Regions from separate parts of the Leclercia sp. GHBNCSD genome, predicted to be linked through region 3. Evidence: predicted binding sites of a transcription regulator. Region 3 holds the regulator's gene; each other region holds the start of a gene.

What was found. The regulator Fur, encoded in region 3, represses iron uptake genes when iron is present. The targets are predictions, from matches to a motif close to ATAATAATGAGAACNACTATCAA.
Region 1: the regulator Fur is predicted to act here: its motif matches at 2,980-3,002, upstream of sodA (superoxide dismutase [Mn]).
Region 2: the regulator Fur is predicted to act here: its motif matches at 1,979-2,001, upstream of sufA (Fe-S cluster assembly scaffold SufA).
Region 4: the regulator Fur is predicted to act here: its motif matches at 2,028-2,050, upstream of ACT3IC_RS15865 (Nramp family divalent metal transporter).

Annotation. Positions count from the first base shown of each region.
Region 1 is NZ_JBQVYO010000001.1:2,074,206-2,078,421, forward strand. It holds gene rhaB (rhamnulokinase) at 1-831, opposite strand, end outside; gene rhaS (HTH-type transcriptional activator RhaS) at 1,132-1,968, shown strand; gene rhaR (HTH-type transcriptional activator RhaR) at 2,042-2,890, shown strand; gene sodA (superoxide dismutase [Mn]) at 3,076-3,696, shown strand; gene yiiM (6-hydroxyaminopurine reductase) at 3,763-4,216, shown strand, end outside.
Region 2 is NZ_JBQVYO010000002.1:375,827-380,042, reverse strand. It holds gene ydiJ (D-2-hydroxyglutarate dehydrogenase YdiJ) at 1-820, shown strand, start outside; gene menI (1,4-dihydroxy-2-naphthoyl-CoA hydrolase) at 817-1,227, shown strand; gene sufA (Fe-S cluster assembly scaffold SufA) at 2,041-2,409, shown strand; gene sufB (Fe-S cluster assembly protein SufB) at 2,418-3,905, shown strand; gene sufC (Fe-S cluster assembly ATPase SufC) at 3,922-4,216, shown strand, end outside.
Region 3 is NZ_JBQVYO010000001.1:571,675-575,890, forward strand. It holds gene seqA (replication initiation negative regulator SeqA) at 1-474, opposite strand, end outside; gene ybfF (esterase) at 658-1,431, shown strand; gene ybfE (LexA regulated protein) at 1,560-1,847, shown strand; gene fldA (flavodoxin FldA) at 2,003-2,533, shown strand; gene fur (ferric iron uptake transcriptional regulator) at 2,824-3,270, shown strand; gene chiQ (ChiQ/YbfN family lipoprotein) at 3,426-3,755, opposite strand; gene chiP (chitoporin ChiP) at 3,802-4,216, opposite strand, start outside.
Region 4 is NZ_JBQVYO010000001.1:3,297,929-3,302,144, reverse strand. It holds gene mgrA (L-glyceraldehyde 3-phosphate reductase) at 1-240, shown strand, start outside; gene ypeC (DUF2502 domain-containing protein YpeC) at 367-717, shown strand; gene ACT3IC_RS15865 (Nramp family divalent metal transporter) at 747-1,988, opposite strand; gene ACT3IC_RS15860 (NupC/NupG family nucleoside CNT transporter) at 2,331-3,518, shown strand; gene ACT3IC_RS15855 (EAL domain-containing protein) at 3,564-4,216, opposite strand, start outside.

The DNA of each region.
Region 1 (4,216 bases), 1.5 Mb from region 3:
CAGCGCGCTATCGCTGGTGTAGGGGGTTTTGCTCTCAAAGCCCATCAGCGACCAGGTGCCGGAGGAGAGATACGCCGCATCTTTTGAGGCTAGCGGGGCGGCGATCACCGCGCTGGCGGTGTCATGGCTGGCGACGGCCACCACCGGGATGGCATTCTCCCGGGGGCAAATCCAGTGACCGATTACATTGCCCGGATGGGTCGGCGTGCCAAACCAGTCGCGCGGCGCGCCGGTCCAGTTGAGCAGGTTCTCGTCCCAGGTATCGGAATTGATGTTCACCAGCTGGGTGGTGGTGGCGTTGGTATATTCCCAGTTCATCTGGCCGGTAAGGCGGTAGCTGAAGTAGTCCGGGATCAGCAGGGCGTGGGCGACCTTCGCCACCAGCTCCGGCTGCTGTTCAACCAGGGCACGCAGCTGATAGAGGGTATTAAACGGCAGGAACTGGATGCCGCTGCGGCCATAGATCTCCGCCTTGCCCAACTGCGCCAGCGCGTGCGCCATTACCCCGTCGGTGCGGCTGTCGCGGTAGGAGACCGGCAGGCCGATGCGCTGGCCGTTGCTGTCCAGCAGAACATAATCCACGCCCCAGGTATCAATCCCGATGCTGTCGATGCGAATGCCTTCTTCACAAACCTTATTCAGCCCGGTGCGGATCTCCGCTTCCAGGGTGTCGATATCCCAGCAGTCAAAGCCGTCCCGCTTTTGCAGACAGTTAACGAAACGGTGGATTTCGCGAAGCTGAAGCGTGCGCGCCTCGCGGTGGTAGCTTGCCAGCATCACCCGGCCGCTGGATGCGCCTAAATCGACAGCCACACAATGGCGAAAAGTCATGGTCCGGTCCTTCCTGAAGTCATTGCCGGACAGTGTAAAAAAGGGAAGGGAAGGCGACCTTCTTGCTACTGACAGCGCATTTCAGGCGCTGGCAAGAAAGCAAAGATGAACGTGAGAGAGTTCACATTTTCCGTTTTTAACGGCACTTGCAGGCGATGTGACGGTGACCGCATTTCCAGATCTTTCCCGCCGCTTCTTGAAAAAGCGACAGGGTTTGCGCCATTTGCTGTCGAAAATTTAAGGTGAGGCGGGGAACCCTAAATTACTATTTTGAGAACTCTTATCATCTGGTGACCCGTTATGACCGTACTGCACAGCGTGGATTTTTTTCCTTCAGGCCACTCGCCTGTGGCGATTGAGCCGCGGCTGCCCCAGGCTGCCTTTCCGGAACATCATCATGATTTTCATGAGATTGTGATCGTGGAGCACGGTACGGGTATCCACGTCTTCAACGGCCAGCCGTACACCATCAGCGGCGGAACGGTCTGCTTCGTGCGCGATCATGACCGGCACATGTATGAACATACCGATAACCTGTGCCTGACCAACGTGCTCTATCGCTCCCCGGAGGCGTTCCAGTTTTTGTCGGGGTTGAACCAGCTCCTGCCCCAGGAGCTGGACGGGCACTATCCGTCGCACTGGCGGGTGAACCAGGCCACGCTGCAACAGGTGCGCCAGCTGGTGAGCCAGATGGAGCAGGCTGAAGAGGGGCAGGAGACCCACGCCCTCGCCAGCCGTGAAATCCTCTTTATGCAACTGCTGGTGCTGCTGCGCCGCGGCAGCCTGGTCGAAGGGGCGGCGGATAATGACGCCCGCCTCAACCAGCTGATGGCCTGGCTGGAAGATCACTACGCGGAGGATGTCTGCTGGGAGACGCTGGCGGATAACTTTTCTCTCTCGCTGCGCACCCTGCATCGCCAGCTCAAACAGCACACCGGGCAGACGCCGCAGCGCTACCTGAACCGTCTGCGGCTGATTAAAGCGCGGCATCTGCTGCGCCATACCGATGATAGCGTCACGGATATCGCCTATCGCTGCGGTTTCGGCGACAGTAACCACTTTTCGACCCTGTTTCGCCGGGAATTTAGCTGGTCGCCGCGCGATATTCGCCAGGGCCGGGATGCTTCACTTCAGTAACGCGAGGAAAATCACCGTTTTATTGCCGCAAAGCGGGTAATAATGTCAGGTTATTCCCCGGTGAGGTTGTGACGTGGCAGGACAGTTGATTCTTCGCAGAGCCGATTTTTTTGCATCCGCTGCTCAGGCCGTCGCGGTGGCGGACCGCTATCCGCAGAATGTCTTTGCCGAACATACCCACGACTTCTGCGAGCTGGTGCTGGTGTGGCGCGGCAACGGCCTGCATATCCTCAACGATCGCCCCTACCGTATTACCCGCGGTGACCTGTTTTACATCCGCGCGGAAGACAAACACGCCTACGCCTCGGTGAACGATCTGGTGCTGCAGAACATCATCTACTGCCCCGACCGGCTGAAGCTCAACGTGGACTGGGGAGCCAACATCCCCGGCTTTATGAACGCCCGCGGAGCACCACACTGGCGGCTTGGCAGCAACGGTATGACTCAGGTGCGCCAGATCATTGCCCAACTGGAGCAGGAGAGCCTGAAGGACGATCCCCACGGCTATGACCTGGCGGAGCTGCTGTTTGCCCAGCTGGTGATCATGCTCAAACGCTACCGCTACGCCCCGGACAACCCGACCGCCAGCGAGCCGGAAGCGCTGCTGGATAAGCTCATCACCGCGCTGTCTGGCAGCCTGAACCGCAGCTTTGTGCTGGAGAAGTTTTGCGAGCAGGAGCAGTGCAGCGAGCGCGCCCTGCGCCAGCAGTTCCGAACCCAGACCGGCATGACGGTGAACCACTATCTGCGTCAGCTGCGGATCTGCCACGCCCAGTATCTGCTGCAGCATACCGAGCTGATGGTGAGTGAAGTGGCGATGCAGTGCGGCTTTGAGGACAGCAACTACTTCTCGGTGGTGTTTAACCGCGAAGTGGGGATGACCCCGGTTCAGTGGCGCCACCGCAGCCATAACGCCGCGTAATAGAATCCCGGCTCTACCCCTGACTTCTCCGCAGCCCCCGCCAGATCAGTGACATAACGAAAAGTTATAACCTTATTAAAACTACGGCATTGATAAACATTTTCAATATCATTTAATTAACTATAATGAACCAACTGCTTACGCGGCATTAACACGTTTGCCGCCCGACAATAATGGAGATGATTATGAGCTATACCCTGCCATCCCTGCCGTACGCTTACGACGCCCTGGAGCCGCATTTCGACAAGCAGACGATGGAAATCCATCACACCAAACACCACCAGACTTACGTTAACAACGCCAACGCGGCGCTGGAAAGCCTGCCAGAATTCGCGAGCCTGCCGGTTGAAGAGCTGATCACCAAACTGGATCAACTGCCAGCCGACAAGAAAACCGTCCTGCGCAACAACGCGGGCGGCCATGCTAACCACAGCCTGTTCTGGAAAGGCCTGAAAACCGGTACTACTCTGCAGGGCGACCTGAAATCCGCTATTGAGCGCGACTTCGGCTCCGTTGAGAACTTCAAAGCTGAGTTTGAAAAAGCGGCTGCTACCCGTTTCGGCTCCGGCTGGGCGTGGCTGGTTCTGAAAGGCGACAAACTGGCGGTAGTCTCTACGGCTAACCAGGACTCCCCGCTGATGGGCGAAGCGATCTCTGGCGCATCCGGTTTCCCAATCCTGGGTCTGGACGTGTGGGAACACGCTTACTACCTGAAATTCCAGAACCGTCGTCCGGACTACATCAAAGCCTTCTGGGACGTCGTCAACTGGGACGAAGCTGCGGCACGTTTCGCTGCTAAAAAATAAGGTTGCAAAGCCTTCTGTGAGAAGCGAGTCTGATGACTCGCTTTTTTTGTATCTGAAGGAGTAGAGATGCATTACCCGGTGAATGTGTTTACAGGCAAGGTAAGGGACTACGACGGCAGCCGCCCGAGCGCAATTGCTAAAGTGCAGGTCGACGGTGAGCTGACCTTAACCGACCTTGGACTGGCAGGTGACGAGCAGGCGGAAAAGAAGATCCACGGCGGGCCCGACCGCGCGCTGTGCCACTATCCGCGGGAGCACTATCAGCACTGGGCAAGGGAATTTCCCGCTCAGGCCGATCTGTTTGTCGCCCCGGCGTTTGGCGAAAACCTCTCAACCGAGGGGCTGACGGAGGAGAACGTCTTTATCGGCGACATCTTTCGCTGGGGGGATGCCCTGATCCAGGTGACCCAGCCGCGCTCGCCGTGCTTCAAACTCAACTTCCATTTCGGCATCAGCGATATGGCTACGCAGATGCAGAACGCGGCGAAAACCGGCTGGCTCTATCGGGTGGTGCTGGCAG
Region 2 (4,216 bases), on a different contig from region 3:
TATCGGCATGATCGACCTGCCGCTGCTCTCCACGCCCTCCCTGCAGCGTCAGATGGTCGGCCACCGCTCTGCCAACCTGACCCTCGAGCAGCTTGAGGCGCTGAGCGCAGAGCAAAAAGCGAAAACGGTGCTGGTGGTGCAGGATCCCTTTACCAGCTATTACGATGCCCAGGTGGTAGCGGACTTTATTCGTCTTGCCGAGCGGTTAGGCTACCAGCCGGTGCTGCTGCCGTTTTCACCGAACGGCAAGGCGCAGCACATCAAAGGTTTCCTCAACCGCTTTGCGAAAACCGCGCAAAAAACCTCGGATTTCCTTAACCGGGTGGCGCAGCTGGGTATGCCGATGGTTGGGGTCGATCCGGCGCTGGTGCTCTGCTATCGCGATGAGTACAAGCAGACCCTCGGTGACAAGCGCGGCGACTTCCACGTCATGCTGGTACATGAGTGGCTGCCGACGATCCTCGATGCGCAACCCGCCCAGGAGACCAGCGGCGAGGCGTGGTATCTGTTCGGACACTGTACAGAAGTAACCGCATTGCCGGGCGCGCCAGCACAGTGGTCGGCCATCTTTGCCCGTTTTGGCGCGAAGCTGGAGAGCGTCAGCGTTGGCTGTTGCGGCATGGCCGGAACCTACGGGCACGAGGTGGTGAACCATGCGAACTCGCTGGGGATCTATGAGCTCTCCTGGCACCAGGCGATGCAGCGCCTGCCGCGCAACCGCTGCCTGGCGACCGGCTACTCCTGCCGCAGCCAGGTCAAACGCGTCGAGGGCAACGGCGTGCGCCATCCACTGCAGGCCTTACTGGAGATTATGGGATGATCTGGAAACGGGCTGTCACGTTACAGGCGTTAAACGCCATGGGCGACGGGAATATGGTGGGGTTGCTGGATATCCAGTTTACCCGTATCGGCGAGGATGAACTGGAGGCCACTATGCCGGTCGACAGCCGCACCCATCAGCCCTTTGGGCTGCTGCACGGCGGTGCGTCGGTGGTGCTGGCCGAAACCCTGGGCTCGGTGGCGGGCTATCTCTGCACCGAAGGAGAGCAGAAGGTGGTGGGGCTGGAGGTGAATGCCAACCATATTCGTTCCGTGCGCAGCGGCCGGGTGCGCGGCGTCTGCCGTGCGCTGCATGCTGGCTCACGCCATCAGGTCTGGGAGATTGAGATCCTGGATGAACAGAATCGCTTGTGCTGCTCGTCGCGGCTGACTACGGCTGTGATCTAAAGCGAAAGGCCGCAAAAGCGGCCTTTTTTCTTTCTTATCACCTTGAAAAAGGGAGACTTACTGGCGGGCCGCAAGAAATGTTAATTCGCGCGTCAAGGTTTATGAGATTATTCCTATACTCCTTCAAGAGCTAAGCCATATTGAGTGCCGGAGATAAGCGCCGGATGGAGCGAGAAGCCCTTAAGATTACTTCTGGTAGTCTTAAGGGCTTTCTTTTTACTGCATTCAGTAATCGTTGTTAATGTCCTGCATGGCAGACAGGATAACCAGACCGGTTATGACGACGGCAACGATGGCGATGGTCACAACTGCAATGAGCATTTTCCCCTCCGTATGCTGCCCTTTTGCCGAAGCATAGCGCACCCGGCGGCGTTCGCCTCACCCTTCCGACTGAGATTCAGAATACGCTTACAAAAAGAAAAACCCTGCTGGGGCGCAGGTTTGCCTGTTGGCCCAAAGTACCCAAATAAGGTCATGCCTCAATCCTGGAGAGCCTGGCTCACCTGGCACCGCCCTTCAGGAGATCCTCTGTCCTTGCGTCTTATCTATCTGGCTATTCCAAAAATAGGCATTTTCTATACATATTTTAACTTTTGACCATTATGGTCGATTTGTTCTGTTAATCATCAAGATTATCAAGAGATTAAACAATCTTCGTCAGGCCTGTTAAGCCTGTCATCAGGGTCTATGCTTAATAAAAGTATGCAAAAAGGGCGATTAAGCCGAATGCCCCTGCAAGTGAGGGGTTGAAGTGATAATCATTATCACTAACATGGTGTTATGCCCAGAGGGCGCAATACATGAGGTGGACTTATGGAACAGCATTCAGAAACGTTTGATCCGACAGATTTTGCATGGCGCGGATTATCGCTGACCCCTGCCGCAGCGGCGCACATTCGCGAGCTGGTGAGCAAACAGGCAGATATGCTCGGCGTGCGGTTAGGGGTGAAACAGACGGGCTGCGCCGGTTTCGGCTATGTCCTCACCACCGTCAGCCAGCCGGAAAAAGACGATCTGGTTTTTGAACATGACGGCGCCCGGCTCTATGTGCCGCTCCAGGCGATGCCGTTTATTGACGGTACGGAAGTGGATTACGTGCGCGAAGGCTTAAACCAGTTATTCAAATTCAATAACCCGAAAGCCCAGAACGAATGCGGCTGCGGCGAAAGTTTTGGGGTATAGGCGGTATTATGTCTCGACATACTGAAGCAACTGACGACGTCAACACCTGGTCCGGCGGCCACATTAATTACAAAGAGGGCTTCTTCACCCAATTGCAGACCGACGAGCTGGCAAAAGGGATTAACGAAGAGGTCATCCGCGCGATTTCCGCCAAGCGTAACGAACCCGACTGGATGCTGGAGTTCCGGCTGAATGCGTTCAAAGCCTGGCTGGAGATGGAAGAGCCGCACTGGCTGAAGGCGCACTACGATAAGCTTAACTATCAGAATTACAGCTACTACTCTGCCCCCTCCTGCGGTCATTGCGACGACACCTGCGCCTCTGAGCCCGGTGCGGTACAGCAGACCGGGGCTAACGCCTTTTTAAGTAAAGAGGTGGAGGAGGCGTTCGAACAGCTCGGCGTGCCGGTACGTGAAGGGCGCGAGGTGGCGGTGGACGCCATCTTTGACTCCGTCTCGGTCGCGACTACTTATCGCGAAAAACTGGGCGAGCAGGGGATCATCTTCTGCTCCTTCGGGGAAGCTATCCACGATCACCCAGAGCTGGTGAAGAAATATCTTGGCACCGTCGTGCCGGGCAATGACAACTTCTTTGCCGCCCTCAACGCGGCGGTAGCCTCCGACGGCACCTTTATCTACGTGCCGAAAGGCGTGCGCTGCCCGATGGAACTCTCTACCTATTTCCGTATCAACGCCGAGAAAACCGGCCAGTTTGAACGCACCATCCTCGTTGCCGATGAGGGTAGCTACGTCAGCTATATCGAGGGCTGTTCCGCCCCGGTGCGCGACAGCTACCAGCTGCACGCGGCAGTGGTGGAGGTGATCATCCATAAAGACGCCGAGGTGAAATATTCGACGGTGCAGAACTGGTTCCCGGGGGATAATAACACCGGCGGCATCCTGAACTTCGTCACCAAGCGCGCCCTGTGCGAAGGCGAAAACAGTAAAATGTCGTGGACCCAGTCTGAGACCGGCTCCGCCATCACCTGGAAATATCCGAGCTGTATTCTGCGCGGGGATAACTCCATCGGCGAGTTCTACTCCGTGGCGCTGACCAGCGGGCATCAGCAGGCCGATACCGGCACCAAGATGATCCACATCGGCAAAAACACCCGGTCGACCATCATTTCGAAAGGGATCTCCGCTGGGCAGAGCCAGAACAGCTATCGCGGCTTAGTCAAAATCATGCCGACGGCCACCAACGCCCGTAACTTTACCCAGTGCGACTCCATGCTGATTGGCCCGGACTGCGGGGCGCATACCTTCCCGTATGTTGAGTGTCGCAATAACAGCGCCCAGCTGGAACACGAAGCGACAACCTCGCGGATCGGCGAAGATCAGCTCTTCTACTGCCTGCAGCGCGGCATCAGCGAAGAGGATGCCATCTCGATGATTGTGAACGGCTTCTGTAAGGATGTGTTCTCTGAACTACCGCTGGAGTTTGCCGTGGAAGCACAAAAATTACTGGCGATCAGCCTCGAACACAGCGTCGGCTAAGGATTAAGGAAAGCACATGTTAAGCATTAAAGATTTACAGGTCAGTGTGGAAGATAAAGCGATCCTGCGCGGCCTGAGCCTTGAGGTCCGCCCGGGCGAAGTGCATGCGATTATGGGCCCTAACGGGTCGGGCAAAAGTACGCTGTCAGCCACCCTTGCCGGGCGCGAAGATTACGAAGTGGTCGGCGGTTCGGTCGACTTTAAGGGCAAAGATCTGCTGGAGCTGTCACCGGAAGAGAGAGCCGGGGAGGGCATTTTTATGGCCTTCCAGTACCCGGTAGAGATCCCAGGCGTCAGCAACCAGTTCTTCC
Region 3 (4,216 bases):
CATGCTGCGTTTACGTCCGGTATTGGTATTGGTGATCACCCAGTACGGTGTACCAGGGAGGTGCTTGGGTTTAGTTTGATTGCCATTCTGTAACAGCGTTTGCTCGTCACCCGCGAAGTAGACACGCGTGCGACCATGCAGTGACTCCGTCGCATCGGCAAACGCGTTGTGATCCAGTGAATAGAGTGTAGTCAGCACCAGCATAAAGCGGTTAACTGCTTTCTTCTGCTCAGCGTATTCGTCAGAAAGCAGCAGTTCGCGCATCGCACGCACTTTGTCTTTTACCTGCGTCAGCGGCTTTTCCTGGGCGACGGCAACGGGCTGGCGCGTCTCTTTGGGGGCTGGAGCGGCAGACTGCGAGGCGGCGGCCATTTTGAGCATGCGCCGTAAAATGTCGGACGCGCTCTCACCGATATGCCGCGTCTGGCTGGCAATATACTGATAGAGTTCGTCATCAACTTCGATTGTTTTCATCTTAATCCAGTGCGATATCTTATCTGAATACAAGTCGTTGGGAGTATAAGGTCAAAACCCAACAGCGGATAGCGTCAAGCCAGGATAGCGGCAAAAGTCAGAATTAACTGTCTCCTTGCAGCCGGACGGCAGAATGGTCAACATGATACCCTAACCTGACATACGTAAAAAAAGAACTTTGCCATGAAATTGAATACCCGAGCGCAATCTGCACAATCGCCGCACAATAATTCTCCCATCGTCCTGGTGCATGGTCTGTTTGGTAGTCTGGATAATCTTGGCGTACTGGCACGGGATCTGGTGCAGGATCACGCGCTGCTGCAGGTAGATATGCGCAACCACGGCCTGTCGCCGCGCTCGCCGCAGATGACCTACGCCGATATGGCCCAGGATCTGCTGGATACGCTGAATGAGCATAATATTGAAAAAGCGACCCTGATTGGTCACTCCATGGGTGGCAAAGCGGTGATGGCGCTGACGGCGCTTGCGCCGGAGCGCATTGCGGGCCTGGTGGTGATCGACGTGGCGCCGGTGGATTACGATGTGCGCCGCCATGATGAGATCTTCGCCGCTATCAACGCCGTCACGGACGCTGGCGTTAGCACCCGCCAGCAGGCTGCCGCGCTGATGCGTGAGCATCTGAACGAAGAAGGCGTGGTGCAGTTTCTGCTGAAATCCTTCGTCGACGGCGAATGGCGCTTTAACGTGCCGGTGCTCTGGGATCAATATGACCAGATCGTCGGCTGGCAGCCGGTGCCGGCGTGGCCGCATCCGACGCTGTTTATTACCGGCGGCAACTCCCCGTATGTAACCGAAGCGTATCGCGATGCGCTACTGACGCAATTCCCTCAGGCGCGTGCGCATGTCATTGCCGGCGCCGGACACTGGGTTCATGCCGAAAAACCGGACGCGGTGCTGCGCGCTATCCGTCGTTACCTCGCCGACACGGCAAATTGATTAAAAAGAGAGCGACTGGTCGCCAGCGGGCCTCCAGTCGTTGGCGTGCCGTTTTCGGTGATGTATGATGGCGCGCTTATCGCCCGGGCATTAGCAGGGTGTCTTGTTTCCCCCGAAGTCTCAAAATCATGGCCAAAGAACACACGGACCGCACGACATTAGATCTGTTCGCGAATGAGCGTCGCCCGGGACGACCGAAAACCAATCCGCTTTCGCGTGATGAACAGCTGCGCATCAATAAGCGCAATCAGCTTAAACGCGATAAAAGCCGCGGGCTTAAACGCGTCGAGCTGAAACTGAACGCTGAAGCCGTCGATGCGCTGAACGAGCTGGCGAATGCCCGTGATATCAGCCGCAGTGAGCTGATTGAAGAGATGCTGATTGCGCAGCTCGAGATATGGCACGGCAAAGCGTAAGTCAGAAAACTCCCCTTCTTATTGCTTTCATGTAGCACAGAGTGCAGTCCTGGGTGATTGCAGTTTCCGCAGGCTTCTCTGTTCTGCTATGATTGCCCTTATCCGTGGCTAAATTGCGCCACCATACCATTAAGTTTCAAGAGGTTATTTTACTCATGGCAATCATCGGCATTTTTTTTGGCAGCGACACGGGTAATACCGAAAATATCGCAAAAAACATTCAAAAACAGCTAGGTAAAGACGTTGCCGATGTGCATGACATTGCGAAAAGCAGCAAAGAAGATATCGAAGGCTACGATATCCTGCTGCTGGGCATCCCTACCTGGTACTACGGTGAAGCGCAGTGCGACTGGGACGATTTCTTCCCGTCTCTGGAAGAGATCGATTTCAACGGCAAACTGGTTGCCCTGTTCGGCTGTGGCGATCAGGAAGATTACGCAGAGTACTTCTGCGACGCTCTCGGCACCATCCGCGATATCATTGAGCCGCGCGGCGCCGTAATCGTTGGTCACTGGCCAACTGCTGGCTACCACTTCGAAGCCTCTAAAGGTCTGGCCGATGATAACCACTTCGTGGGTCTTGCCATCGATGAAGATCGCCAGCCTGAACTGACCGCTGAGCGCGTAGAGAAATGGGTTAAGCAGGTTCGCGAAGAGCTGCACCTCGACGATATTCTCAACGCCTGATCACACTGCGGCGCAACGCCATAGTTGCGCCGCATTGATAGGTAATATCAATCAAAATAATTGCTACAAATTTTTAACTTTTCCTGCCATACCTGTACAATGATCCAGGTTCAAACGGGTCACCCTGTAACAAGTTTGTTGGCGGTACCACGTTTTTATAAGCATACTTTACTTGAGACTTGCAGTTTTCATTAGGTCATGGCAGTTCTATAATGAGACGCATTTCCCAGGTGCATTTTCTGTCACTTCTTCTTTAGAAGTGAATCGTTTAGCAACAGGACAGATTCCGCATGACTGACAACAACACCGCATTAAAGAAGGCCGGACTGAAAGTCACGCTTCCACGGTTAAAAATCCTGGAAGTGCTTCAGGGTCCGGATAACCATCATGTCAGTGCGGAAGACTTATACAAGCGTCTGATCGACATGGGCGAAGAGATTGGTCTGGCGACCGTTTACCGTGTACTGAACCAGTTCGACGATGCAGGCATCGTGACGCGTCACAACTTTGAAGGCGGGAAATCCGTATTTGAACTGACGCAGCAGCATCACCACGATCACCTGATTTGCCTGGATTGCGGCAAAGTGATCGAATTCAGCGACGACTCTATCGAATCACGTCAGCGTGAAATTGCCGCCCGTCATGGCATTCGTCTGACCAACCACAGTCTCTACCTCTATGGCCACTGTGCCGAAGGCGACTGCCGCGAAGATGATCACGCGCACGACGCGAAATAATTCATCCGCCTGCTCCGAGCCAACCTGACGGTTGGCTTTTTTATGCCTGTCATAATGTAAAAAGCCCGGTGGCGCTGCGCTTACACGGGCCTACGGGTGATTTCACCCTGGTAGACCCGGTGAGCATCGCGCCACCGGGCGTTAAAAACAGCGAATTACTTGCTGTTATTACTGCGAATTTCCTGCCAGATTTTGTCGCAATTTTTGGTCACGTCCTGATTGTTACCCGTTTTGCGCGCCATAATACAGGCTTGGTAATCCGCCACTCGCACGCTTTCCTGGTTGGCAAACTGTTCGTGCTTCTTCTCCTGGCGCAGCACGTTCAGCACGCTCTGGCAGGCTTCGATTTTTTCTGGCGAACCTTCAGCGGTATTGATACAGGCGCTGTAGGCCTCTTTCAGACGGGTGTCTTCTCTCTGGGTCTGGGGTTGTGCGCAGGCGGCCAGTCCTGATGCCAGCAGCGCAACCAGTACGATTTTTTTCAGCATAGCAGTCTCCGATCGGCGGGGTTATCCCCCGCCGGGTGAGTCATCAGAAGATGGTGAACGGGGCGATAACCATAAATTTCACGTCACGCTCATCCTGGAAGATGTTGCCGTAGCCGCCGCCGTAGCTTGGGATGTCGGAATGGTTGTCATACTGCGTGAAGTGCAGTTTGAACATGGTGCCTTTCGCGCGACCGTCCTGCAGGGTGTAGATCGCATCCAGACTATAGGCAGACTCTTTGATCTTGTTAGAGGCGATATCTTCACGCTGGCCCGCGCTGTTGATCAGCCAGTCTGCTGGTTTTGCATCCCAGGCGTAAACATAAGAAGCACCGACGCTCCAGCCTGCGAGGTTCCAGTTGCTCAGGTCATACATCGCGCCGAAGAAGACCGCTTTTTCGCCGTTGGCGTTGAAGTCGGAGCGGTTATCCCACCACACGTCCAGACGACCGTTGGACGAA
Region 4 (4,216 bases), 2.7 Mb from region 3:
CAGCTCACCGAAGAGAAGCTGGCGAAAGTGCGTCAGCTTAACGCCCTGGCGGAACGCCGCAACCAGAAGCTATCGCAGATGGCGCTGGCCTGGGTATTACATCAGGAAGCCGTCACCTCAGTGCTGATTGGCGCCAGCAAAACGGCGCAAATTGATGATGCTGTGGGAATGCTGGCGAACCGTCACTTCACGCCTGAGGAACTGAACGAAATCGACGGAATTCTGAATAGTGTAAATTAAAAGCGCTTTTAGCAAAAAGTGCTACGCCTTCTGAATTAGGAGTTAAAGCGATTATCCGGGGCTTTACCGCCCCTTAATATTGCGTTAACAAGCCGATTACGGCTCCGATCGTGAAGGAGAAAAACCATGTTCAGGTCTCTGATTCTTGCAGCAGTATTACTGGCTTCAGCCCCGCTGGTCGCTAATGCTGGCGAAATCACCCTGTTGCCATCCATAAAATTACAAATTGGCGATCGTGATAATTATGGTAACTACTGGGATGGCGGCGGCTGGCGTGACCGCGACTACTGGCGCCGACATTATGAATGGCGCGGCAACCGCTGGCACAGACATGATAACGGCTACCATCGTGGCTGGGATAAACGCAAAGCCTATGAGCGTGGCTACCGCGCAGGCTGGAGCGATCGTGACGATCATCGAGGCCCACGCGGTCGTGGTCATGGTCATGGTCATGGCGGGCACGGTCACCGTCACTGATACGAAAAAGGCGCCTTCCGGCGCCTTTTTTACAATCCCAATGCGGTCCCGATAAGTAGCCACAGATTCAGCGCCACCACCAGAACCACGATCGCCCACCCCGTCCGTCTCACCGCCTTACTGTTAACCAGATCGCCCATCAGCTTCTTGTCACTGGTGAACACCAGCAGCGGCACCAGCGCCAGCGCAATACCAAAACTGAGCAGCACCTGGCTCATCACCAGAATGCGGGTCGGATCCAGTCCCATCAGGATCACCACAAACGACGGCAGCATCGTGATCGAACGGCGCACCCATAAAGGAATGTGGAAGCGCACAAATCCCTGCATCACCACCTGCCCTGCCAGCGTGCCTACCACGGTGGAAGAGAGACCCGCTGCCACCAGGCTCAGGCCAAAAATGGTCGCCGCCGCGTGACTCAGCAGCGGTTCCAGCGTCAGGTACGCCTGATCCAGATCGGCAACGCCGGTATGGCCGTTGAAATGGAATGCCGCTGCGGCGGTGGCCATCATCGCCAGGTTAACAAACCCGGCAATGGTCATAGCGATGGCGACGTCCCACTTTGTCGCGGAGTAGCGCTCATGCCGTGAACCGCCATGCAGGTTCTGGGTCAGCGAGGAGTGCAGATAGATCACGTGCGGCATAATGGTCGCGCCCAGTACCCCGGCCGCAAGGAACACCGCTTCGGTGGTAGGCAGACTTGGGATCGCCATTCCTTTACCCAGTTGAACCAGATCCGGCTGGGAGAAGATGAGCTCAACAATGTAGGCTGCCGCCACAAACAGCAGCAGGCCGCCAATTACTTTCTCCAGCGGTTTCTGCCCGCGTCGTTGCAGCATCAGAATAAGGAAGGTGGCGATACCGGTTAATACCGCGCCCTGCAACAGCGATACGCCGAGGATCAGCTTAAAGCCGATCGCCGCGCCGATAAATTCTGCCAGGTCGGTCGCCATGGCAATAATCTCCGCCTGCACCCAGTAGAACCAGACCAGCGGACGCGGATAGTGGTCGCGGATCTGCTCCGCGAGATTTTTACCGGTGGCAATGCCCAGTTTTGCCGACAGCACCTGAATCATCATCGCCATCAGGTTGGCCCAGACTACCACCCACAAGAGTTTGTAGCCGAAGCTGGCTCCGGCCTGGATGTTGGTCGCAAAATTACCGGGATCGATATAGCCAATGGCGGCAATAAACGCAGGTCCCATTAATGCGAACCGCATTTTGCGTGCAGCTCTGCCACTGCTACTCTCATCAACGCGACTATTGCTCATTTTTGCCTCAGTAATATAGCCTTTGCTATGTTAAATGCTATCAAAATGCGAATGATTATCAAGTTCATTTAAAAGGATTATCGTGATTGCAGTGATAGCGAAGAACAATTAGCAGGCTGGAATGAAGTATGGATAGCGGGCAAAAGCACGCGCCTTTGTGAAGCGTAGCACACAAACTTAACTTTTAACTCATTTACATAACATAACAAAAATGTATCGTATGTCACTATTTTTGAAACTCGTCACAGGACTCAACGATAGTGTGGCTTTGATCTCGTTTTCTTTACGCTTGTTTCATAGAATGTGCAGCGAAATTAAACCTGCCTCATATTTGGAGCAAATATGGACCGCGTCCTACATTTTGTCCTGGCACTTGTTGTCGTTGCCGTGCTTGCGTTGCTGGTCAGCAGCGATCGCAAAAAGATCCGCATTCGCTATGTCATTCAGTTACTTGTTATTGAAGTATTGCTCGCCTGGTTCTTCCTGAACTCAGACGTGGGGCTGGGCTTTGTAAAAGGCTTCTCCGAGATGTTTGAAAAACTGCTCGGATTCGCCAATGAAGGAACCAACTTCGTGTTCGGTAAAATGAACGATGAAGGTCTGGCATTCTTCTTCCTGAAAGTGTTGTGCCCAATCGTCTTTATCTCCGCCCTGATCGGTATCCTGCAGCACATTCGCATTCTGCCGATTGTCATCCGCGCTATTGGTACCGTGCTGTCTAAAGTAAACGGCATGGGCAAACTGGAATCTTTCAACGCCGTAAGTTCCCTGATCCTCGGTCAGTCTGAGAACTTTATCGCCTATAAAGATATCCTTAGCAAAATGTCCCGCAACCGCATGTACACCATGGCGGCAACGGCAATGTCTACCGTTTCCATGTCTATCGTGGGCGCGTATATGACCATGCTTGAGCCTAAATATGTGGTGGCTGCGCTGGTTCTGAACATGTTCAGCACCTTTATCGTTCTGTCACTGATTAACCCGTACCGCGTGGACGAAAGTGAAGAGAATCTGCAGATGGCGAATCTGCACGAAGGTCAGAGCTTCTTCGAAATGCTGGGTGAATACATCCTGGCAGGCTTCAAAGTGGCGGTGATTGTTGCCGCGATGCTGATCGGCTTTATCGCCCTGATCTCCGCGCTGAATGCCCTGTTTGCTGCCGTACTGGGTATCTCCTTCCAGGGGATTCTGGGTTACATCTTCTACCCGGTAGCCTGGGTGATGGGTGTGCCAGCCAGCGAAGCGCTGCAGGTGGGCAGTATTATGGCGACCAAACTGGTTTCTAACGAATTCGTCGCGATGATGGATCTGCAGAAAATCGCCGGTAGCCTCTCCCCGCGCGCCGAAGGCATTCTCTCCGTCTTCCTGGTTTCATTCGCTAACTTCTCTTCCATCGGTATCATCGCCGGTGCGATTAAAGGCCTGAACGAAGAGCAAGGTAACGTGGTTTCCCGCTTCGGTCTGAAACTGGTCTACGGTTCTACGCTGGTCAGCGTCCTGTCAGCGTCCATCGCTGCACTGGTACTGTAATAGCATAAAAAAACCGGGGATAACACCCCGGTTTTTTTTCGCCTGTCATTCGCTGAGCGGTTGCGGTTTGCCGATCAGATATCCCTGTAAATAGTCCACTCCCGAGGCGAGCAACTTTTCCCGCTGCGCTTCCGTTTCGACAAACTCCGCCACCACGCACAGCGACCGGGTCTTTGCCAGGTTACAGATGGATTTCACAATCATCGCATCCATGCTGTCGCTGCAAATATCCTTCACAAAGCAGCCGTCGATCTTGATGATATCCGCCTGCAGGCGCTTGAGTCGTTCGTAATTGGCGTACCCGGTACCGAAGTCGTCGATAGCAATTTTAAAGCCGTACTGACGCAGCTGCTGAATGTTAGCGATACTCACTTCCGAATTGGAGAACGCCTGCTCTTCGGTCACCTCAATAATAACCGTCTGCGGCTTCACGCTGTAGCGTTCAAACAGTGCAATGATCTCTGACGCAACCTCTTTTTGCATCAGCGTCAACGGCATCAGATTCACCGAGAAACGCGCGCAGCACCCCTGTGCAGGATGATCCTGCAGCCATACCAGCAGTGCTTCAACCACGCTGATATCGAAGCGTCGGCTCAGGTTAAATTGCGCCACCAGGGGCAGAAATCTGTCGGGCGTAAGGAGTTCGCCCTCGCTCTCCAGTCGCGAGAGGATTTCATGGTAGCCCACGCCATCGGCTC